DNA from 2 places in the Bradyrhizobium sp. NP1 genome. Region 1 is predicted to be linked to the other one. Evidence: riboswitches for the same ligand, from Rfam matches in the RefSeq annotation. Region 1 holds a riboswitch; the other holds the start of a gene.
The links. A riboswitch is a leader RNA that binds a small molecule or an ion and turns the genes downstream of it on or off. The one in region 1 is predicted to bind cobalamin.
Positions count from the first base shown of each region.

Region 2: it holds a riboswitch for cobalamin, as region 1 does, so the genes downstream of both, QOU61_RS20410 (TonB-dependent siderophore receptor) here and QOU61_RS28380 (DUF1636 family protein) in region 1, are expected to answer to the same signal.

Region 1 is NZ_CP127385.1:5,834,735-5,839,243, forward strand. Features, by position in the region: gene cobN (cobaltochelatase subunit CobN) at 1-365, opposite strand, end outside; gene cobW (cobalamin biosynthesis protein CobW) at 365-1,429, opposite strand; gene QOU61_RS28380 (DUF1636 family protein) at 1,426-1,800, opposite strand; cobalamin riboswitch at 1,888-2,106, opposite strand; gene cobO (cob(I)yrinic acid a,c-diamide adenosyltransferase) at 2,144-2,800, shown strand; gene QOU61_RS28390 (cobyric acid synthase) at 2,821-4,269, shown strand; gene cobD (threonine-phosphate decarboxylase CobD) at 4,274-4,509, opposite strand, start outside.
Region 2 is NZ_CP127385.1:4,241,182-4,245,690, reverse strand. Features, by position in the region: gene QOU61_RS20425 (DMT family transporter) at 1-520, shown strand, start outside; gene QOU61_RS20420 (hypothetical protein) at 566-751, opposite strand; gene QOU61_RS20415 (tetratricopeptide repeat protein) at 750-2,234, shown strand; cobalamin riboswitch at 2,319-2,520, shown strand; gene QOU61_RS20410 (TonB-dependent siderophore receptor) at 2,769-4,509, shown strand, end outside.

The DNA of each region.
Region 1 (4,509 bases):
AAATCGTCGCGGCCGTCGGCAGGGAGCACGGCCAGCGCGATGTTGCGTTGTTTCGCGAGCTCATGCAGCGCGGCCAGACCATACTGCCAGTAGGACTCGCCGCCGATCAGGCGCACCAGCACGCCGCGCGCATGCGACAACGTCCGCTCGATATAGGTGTCGACCGACAGCGGATGGCGGAGGTCCGCGAGGTTGGCGAGCCGCAGCGAGGGCAGACTGGCTCGGCCGCGCCGCCAGCCGGCGGCAAAGACGGCGAGATCGCTGTCGGAAAACGAGAGCGCCACGAGCTCGGCCGGGTCCTGGCCGAGATCCCTTGGCGTCGCGGTCTCCTCAAGCCCGCGGCTCTCGCGAAAGACGACATGCATCAGGTGGCAAATCCCGCAATCGCAAATCCAGACGTCTCGAGCGCCCTCCTGATTTCCGGCGCATCGATATCGGCACGCTCGCCGATCAGAACCAGCCTTGAGCGCCGCGACCGCGCGCCCCAGGGCTTGTCGAACTGATGCCGCACGCGCTCGCCGACCGCCTGCACCAGCAGCCGCATCGGCTTGCCCGCGATAGCGATATAGCCTTTGGCGCGCAGCACGTTCTGCTCGCGCGCCAGGCGCTGAATGGCACCGACCAACGCATCGACATCGCCGACCTCGCCAAGCTCGACGACCACGGAATTGAAATCGTCGTGCTCATGCTCCTCCTCGCCGTCGTGATGCGAGGGGCGTGCGGCGAGATCATCCTCCGCCGCGGCTTCAAGGCCGAGGATCACCCGCGTGTCGATCGCGCCGTCGACGATGGGCAGCATCGGAACCGCGCGCGGCATCTCCGCTGAGATCGCCGCTCTCGCCGCTTCGAGCCCGGCTTCGTCCGTCAGATCGGTCTTGGTGAGCAGCACGATATCAGCGCATGCGATCTGATCCTCGAACACTTCGGACAGCGGCGTCTCGTGATCGAGATTGTCGTCGGCCGCGCGCTGCGCTTCGACCGCATCGGGATCGGGCGCAAAGCGTCCCGCCGCCACGGCCTCCGCGTCGGCCAGCGCGATCACGCCGTCGACCGTGATGCGTGAGCGGATGTCCGGCCAGTCGAACGCCTTCAACAACGGCTTGGGCAGCGCAAGGCCCGAGGTCTCGATCAGGATGTGATCGGGCTTCACGCGGCGCGAGAGGAGCTGCTCGATCGCCGGAATGAAATCGTCGGCCACCGTGCAGCAGATGCAGCCATTGGCGAGCTCGATGATGTTCTCGGCCGGGCAATCGGCATCGGCGCAGGATTTCAGAATCTCGCCGTCGACGCCGACGCTGCCGAACTCGTTGACGAGCACCGCGAGCTTGCGGCCGTTGGCATTGGCGATCAGATGACGGATCAGCGTGGTCTTGCCCGACCCGAGAAAGCCGGTGATGACGGTCACTGGAACCTTGGCAAGGGAATTCACTCGGCGGCCTCCGGCAGGGCAGGTATGGGCGGGATGCGGGCAAGCGATTGCTTGCGGAAGATTTCGGGGCGCGTGCGCCAGGGCACGATGCCGTCGGGCGCGGCCGCATAGGCCGCCGCACCCGCGACGACGTCAGGCGCGTTGACGGCAGACAAGCGGCCATAGACATAGGACCAGCGGCCCGGCGCGCTGAGCGCGACCGAGCAGCCCTGGCTGCAGGCGGACAGGCATTCGACCGGCACCAGGTGAACGCCGGATGGCACGCCGGCCTCGACAATGGCGTCGCGCAGGCGCGCGCCCGGCGTGGGCTGTCCTTCGGGAATCGTTTCGCCGGCGCGGCAAGTGATGCAGACGTGAAGCGTGACGGTCATCGCCCTTCCTTTGACAACAGGCGGAGGCGATGAGGCACGCGGACCCAAAGGAATCCGCTTCCCCGTCGCGGAACACCCCGTCCGCCGGTCTCGATCGTTGCGCTGGCAGGTCTCCCGGCTTGCGGAGCAGGGTTTCCCCTTCGACACCCGCCTTCCCGACCCCATGGGGTCAGTGGCTTCAAGGGCATCTCTCCGGTCACGGTCGCGGGGGCGGCTGCTTTTCGGGCTTGAGATTGAAGGACTCAACCCCTATCGCATTCCCTCTTCGCCTGTCGTAGGACAGGAACCAACGTCGGCCCACCATTTGCCCTGGGCCGGAACTTGTCAAGCCAAAGGAGCGTCAATGGTCTCCGAATCGGATACCGCCGGGAACGAAGGAACGCTCGTCTCCGACACGTCGCTCGACGCGCATCACGCCGAACGGATGGCGAAGAAAAAGGCCGCCCGCGACCGCATGATGGCGACCAAGAGCGGCGAAAAGGGACTGATCATCGTTCACACCGGCGCGGGAAAGGGAAAATCCTCCTCAGCCTTCGGCATGATCCTGCGCTGCGTGGCGCACGGCTTCCCGTGCGCGGTCGTGCAGTTCATCAAGGGAGCATGGGATACCGGCGAGCGGCGCCTCTTGACCGGACATTTCGCCGACCTGTGTCAGTTCCACGCCATGGGCGAAGGTTTTACCTGGGAAACGCAGGACCGCGCCCGCGACATCGCGGCCGCCCGAGCCGGTTGGGAAAAGGCCAAGCAATTGATCGCCGATCCCACCTTGCGCATGGTCGTGCTCGACGAGATCAACATTGCGCTCCGCTACGATTACCTCGATGTCAGCGAAGTGGTTGAATTCCTGAAGAACGAAAAGCCGGCGATGACGCATGTCGTCCTCACCGGCCGCAACGCCAAGCAGGAACTGATCGACGCGGCCGATCTCGTCACCGAGATGACGCTGGTGAAGCATCCGTTCCGCTCCGGCATCAAGGCGCAGCCCGGCGTCGAATTCTGAACAGGAAGGCGACGCTCGCGATGGCGCGCGCATTGATGATCCAGGGCGCAGGCTCCGATGTCGGCAAGTCGCTGGTCGTCGCCGGCCTTGCCCGCGCCGCGACGCGCCGGGGCAAAAGCGTGCTTCCGTTCAAGCCGCAGAACATGTCGAACAACGCGGCGGTCACGGTCGACGGCGGCGAGATCGGGCGCGCCCAGGCGCTGCAGGCGCTCGCCGCAGGCGCCGAGCCGCACACCGACATGAATCCGGTGCTGCTGAAGCCCGAAACCGATGTCGGCTCGCAGGTCATCGTGCAGGGACGCCGCGTCGCGACACTGCGCGCGCGCGACTATGCGGCCATGAAGCCGTCGCTGATGGCGCCTGTCCTGGAAAGCTTCCAGCGCCTGAAGGATCGCGCCGACCTGGTGCTCGTCGAAGGCGCCGGCAGCGCCGCGGAAATCAACCTGCGCAAGGCCGATATCGCCAATATGGGCTTTGCGCGCAAGGCGGATGTGCCTGTCATCCTGGTCGGCGACATCGATCGCGGCGGCGTCATCGCGCAGCTCGTCGGCATCAAGGCTGTGATCGACCCCGATGACGCCGCGATGATCGAAGGCTTCATCATCAACAAGTTCCGCGGCGATCCGGCGCTGTTCGACGACGGCTATCGGGCGATCGAAGCGCGCACCGGCTGGCGCGGATTTGGCGTGCTGCCGTATTTCGCCCGTGCCGCCGAGCTGCCGGCCGAGGACGCGCTGGGGCTGTCAGGCGCGACCAAGCCCGGCAAATGCAGGATTGCTTTTCTGGCGCTGTCGCGGATCGCGAATTTCGACGACCTCGATCCGCTCAAGCTCGAACCCGAGGTCGACCTCGTGATGGTGCGGCCGGGCGAAGCGATCCCGGGTGATGCGAAACTGGTCATCCTGCCGGGCACGAAGTCGACGCGCGGCGATCTCGCCTTCCTGCGCAAACAAGGCTGGGACATCGATCTCATTGCCCATCATCGCCGCGGCGGCCATGTGCTCGGCCTGTGCGGCGGCTACCAGATGCTGGGACACAGCGTCGCCGATCCCGAAGGGATCGAAGGGCCGGCGGGCGAAACGCAAGGCCTCGGCCTGCTCGATGTGACGACTGTCATGACGCCGCAGAAGACGCTGACCCGTGTTGCGGCCGTTCACGCCCCGACCCGGCTGCCAATCGAAGCCTATGAAATCCATATCGGACGCACCGACGGGGCGGATCGCGCCCGGCCCTTTGCCATTCTCGACGGCACGCCGGAAGGCGCGATGTCGGGCGATAGCCGCGTGCATGGCAGCTACCTGCACGGGCTGTTTGGTTCGGATGCGTTCCGCAAGGCCTTTCTGGCGCAGCTCGGGATTCCTGCATCCGACCTGCACTTTCGCGACAAGGTCGAAGGCGCGCTCGATGCGCTCGCCGATCACGTCGAGGCGCATCTCGACGTCGAAGGCCTCCTGGCCCTCGCCCGCTAACCCATCAGGCTGCGAGCGCCGCGGCAACGCGCTCCCACTCGGTCTCGTTGCCCGGCAAGCCAAGCCGCAGCCAGGCCGGATTTTTCTCGAAGATCCGCGACCAGATATGTGCGCGTGCAAGCTGAGCCTGCGCGGCGGCCGCATCACCGGTGTGATAGAGGCGGAACAGCGACGTGCCGCCGACCAGCGCCCACCCTCGCGACAGCGCGATCGTATCGAGCCTGACGCATTCGCGTTGCA
Region 2 (4,509 bases), 1.6 Mb from region 1:
GGGCGAGCGGCCGACGCTCGCGCGCACCATCGCGCTCCTGATGGCCCTCACCGGGCTTGCCGTCATCATGGGCGGCAGCGGCATCTCGGCCAACCAGGCGAAACTGCCCGGCACGATCCTGGCCCTTTGCGGGGCGATCGGCTTTGCGTTCGGCACGGTGCTTTCCAAGAAGCTGCCGATCAAGCTGTCGCCGCTTCCCGCCGCCGCCTGGCAGGTCGGGCTCGGCTGCCTGCCGGTTGCGATCATCGGGCCGATCATCGAGCACCCGCAGTGGAACGCGGTGACCCCGCTCGGCTGGGTGCTCCTGATCTATGCCGTCGTGGTGCAGTTCTGCATCTGCTTTGTGAGCTGGTTTGCGGCGCTCGCCCGGCTGCCGGCATCGGTGGCCGCGATCGGCACCATGGCGGTGCCGGTGATCGGCGTCGTGGCCTCCGCGGTCACGCTGCACGAGCCGCTGGGCGTGGTCCAGATCGCCGCGCTGGTCTTCACGCTCGCCGGCGTCGCGCTCGCGATCCGCTGAGGGCCGAGGTTCCCGCTCAATTCCGCGGCGGTGATGTGGGCTGCTTCACACGCAAGGGGTGTCTGCTACCGTAAGCTCGCGCAGCGGCGCCGAGCATTTTTGATTGAGCATGATCTTTTCGGAAAACCGCTGCACACTTTCCGGATCATGCTCTAGGATTGCAGTATAAACCCGTTGCAACCGGCGGAGACCGGCGATGGCGGAAGCAGCTTCCCGGTGGTCGAATTTCATGTCGCGCTTCGTCGCGATGCTCGGCTGGATCGCGCAATTTGCCACGATCAGCAACCTGCTGGCGCTGACCTGGATCGCGGTTGCCGCCGTGATCTGCGGGCTGATCGTGCGGGATCTTGCCCGCGACGTCGTCACCATCGAGCCGATCTCGGTGCCTGCCGCGCTGGCGGAGGCCGGCTACACGCCGGAAGTGGCGAGCCACCGCCTGCGCGACGCGATCAACGGCTATGGCAGCGTCAACAACAGCATCGCGCTCTCCGACAAGGCGAACTTCAACTCCAACCTCGACCTCAACATCTATGCGCGCGACGAGATGCCCGATTTCGTCGTGCCGACCATCGGGCTGTCGCTCAACGCCATCGTGTCCTCGATCCGCAGCGTGCTGCATTACCGCAATGGCGCTGCGATCTCGGGCGAGCTGGTTTTCCGTGAAAAATACGCACTGCGCGTGCGGGTCGACGGCAGGCAGGTGTTCTCCAGCGGATTCGAGTCCGACAATCCGGACGAACTGATGATGAAGGCCGCGCCCGCCATCATGGAAACGATCAAGCCCTCCGTGAACGCGGTCGTGCTGTTCCGCGATCACCGGCAGCAGAGCCTGATGAGGGCCGACGACATCATCGCCCGCTTCGAGGAAAACGACGTCAACGTGCAATGGGCCTACATGCTCAAGGGCAACGACCTGCTCGATCGCGGCGAGTTCGCGCAGGCCGAAGGCATGTACCGCAAGGCGATCAGCCTGAACTGGAGCAATCCGCAGCCGCACAACCAGCTGGGCCTCGCCTTGCAGCGCCAGGGCCGGTTCGACGACGCCATGGTGCAGTTCCGCCGCGTGCTGGGCATCAATCCGCGCTCGGCCACCGCCTACAACAATATCGGCGTCGCGCTCGCCGAGAAGGCGGGCCCCCACGGCAACCTTGACGGCGCCGTCGACGCCTATCGCCAGGCCATCGCGGTCGATCCGCGCTATCCGCTGCCCTACAACAATCTTGGCATTGCGCTGGCGCGCCGCAACGAGGTTGTCGCCGCGATCGCCGAATACCACAAGGCGCTGCTGCTCGATCCGAAATATGTCCACGCCCACTGGAATCTCGCCGCGGCGCTACGCAGGCAGCGCGATCTCGACGGCGCGCTGGCCGAATACCGCGCCGCGCTCGAAAGCACCAAGGACAAGAGGCAGGTCGCGACGCTGCATGTCAGCGTCGGCGACGTGCTCAAGGACAAGGCCGGTGCCGGCGGCGACGTCAATCCGGCGATCGCGGAATACCGCGAGGCGATCTCGATCGATCCCACCTATAGCTGGGCGCACAACAATCTCGGCCTGGTCTTTCGCGACGAGGGCAAGCTCGACGAGGCCATCGCCGAGTTTCGCGCCGCGACGCTGGCCGACGCCAAGAACGAGGTCGCCGGCGAAAACCTCGTGCATGCCGAGCAGGCGAAGGCGGCAGCGGCGCCGAAGGAAGCCAGCGCATCCAAGGAGTAGCGGGCGACGGGACATTTCGCCACAGCACCAGGTGCTGCGCACAAGCGCGACTGTCGCGCTGCTTGACAGTGAGCGCTTCGCAAACCTAGGGTGATCCTCGACGGTTCTCGTTTTTTCGAGATGAAAAGGGAATGCGGTGCGGGAATTTTCCCAACGCCGCAGCTGCCCCCGCAACTGTAAGCGGCGAGCCTCGTGTCATTGGCCACTGGATCCCCTTGGATCTGGGAAGGCGACCACGAGGCGGTGACCCGCGAGCCAGGAGACCTGCCGTCAGTCGTGGTCACGGGCGAGACGCATCGGACGGGGTGAGCCGAAGCGAAACTCTTCAGCTTGAGAGACCTTCGGGCGCTCTCGTGGAGGGTTTGTCGCGGTGACGTGTCACGTTGCCGTGGGGTCCGTTCGGTTTTGCCATTGAAAGAGCTGCCGTAGGCCGTGCCGGCGTCGTGCGCGGTGATGCGCGCGCCCATAGGGGCGTGCGTGTTCACCGTCATTCGCGCGATGGGGGTTGTTTTGTTGCGAATTCATTCAAGTTGTGTGGGTGGAGATTTTTCACGGGTTGGGACCGCGGTTGCGGTCGCACTGATCGGCGCGATCGCGGCGGGCGGGTCGGCCGAAGCTCAGCAGGCCCGGCCCGATCCGACGCTGCCGCCTGTTGTCGTGCAGCCGGGGCAGGCCACGCCGCGTTCCGCGGCCGATCCCGGCGCAAGGCCGCGCAATGCGGCGCGGCGGACGGCGAGGGCGGCACGCTCGCACGCCAATCCCGCGCCGATCGCGCCAGCCGAAAATGCCGCGAGCCTGCCACGTGACGGCATTGAAGGTTATTTCGCGCAAACCACCACGGCCGGCGCCAAGGTCGCAACACCCATTCTCCAGCTGCCGCGCTCGGTCTCGACGGTGACGCAACAGGAGATCGCCGACCGCGACGCCCAGAGCGTGCGCGAGGCGCTGCAATATACCGCGGGCGTCAGCAGCTATTTCCGCGAGGGCCAGTTCACGCGCGACTTCGTGTCGATCCGGGGATTTCAGGCGCTGCAATTCCTCGACGGGCTCAGGCTCAACGTCAACAATTACGGGCTGGAGCCTTATGGGTTCGAGCGCATCGACGTGCTGAAGGGACCGGCGGCGACGCTGTACGGGCAGGGCAGTCCCGGCGGCCTCTGGGACATCACCAGCAAGCGGCCCACCGACCAGGCGTTCGGCGAGGCGCTGCTACGGTTCGGCCTGCGCAACACGATGGAAGGCGCGTTCGACGTCGGCGGTCCGGTCACGTCGGATCGTTCGCTGCTCTATCGCGTGGTCGGCGTCGGCAGGTTCGGCGACGGCGAAATCGATTTCACCCGGAACGAGCGCGCCTATTTCGCGCCGTCCTTCACCTGGCGCAACGAGGACACCAGCCTGACGATCCTCGCGGCCTATCAGTACGATCCCCACGTCACCGTGCTGCAGCCGCTGCCCTATCAGGGGGCAGTCGTGCCGGGCCCGACCGGTCAGTTCATCTCGCGCAATCTCTTCCTCGGCGAGCCCGGCTTTCACGACACATCCGTGCAGCAGGCCCGCATCGGCTACGAGTTCAAGCACCAGATGAACGAGGTCTTCTCGTTCCAGCAGAACTTCTATTACCAGAATATCGACATCAATTTGAACGAGGTGCAGAGCAGGGCGTCGGCAAGCACCACGACCACTGCGCGGATGGCCGCCAACCAGACCTTCCAGATCGACATGTATCAGATCGACAACCGTCTCAAGGCGGATTTCGATAACGGGATGTTGCGCCATCACGTGCTGTTCGGCGTCGATTATTCGGCCGTGCCCAACTACCAGGGGACGGGCACGGCGGCCGCCACCAACTTCAATTTCTATAGCCCGGCCTACGGAACGCCGGTGCCGACCCCGATCATCACCACGAACCGCTACCAGGATCAGCGCCAGTTCGGCACTTACATCCAGGACCGCACCGAGATCGGCCGCCTGTCGGTCCTCGCCGGTGTGCGTTATGACAACCTTGAGCAGGACCAGAAGACGCGCACGCTCAACACGACGACCGGCGTGCTCTCCAACCCGCCATGGACGCTGCAGCCCGATCATGGCCTCACCTACAACGGCGGCCTGATCTACAATTTCAGCAACGGCGTTGCGCCCTATGCGAGCTATTCGCAGACCTTTACGCCGACCTCTGGAACGGACTTTTTCGGTCGTGCCTTCATTCCCGTAACCGGCGACCAGAAGGAGGTCGGTATCAAGTACATGCCGCCCGGCCTCGACCTGCTGCTGACCG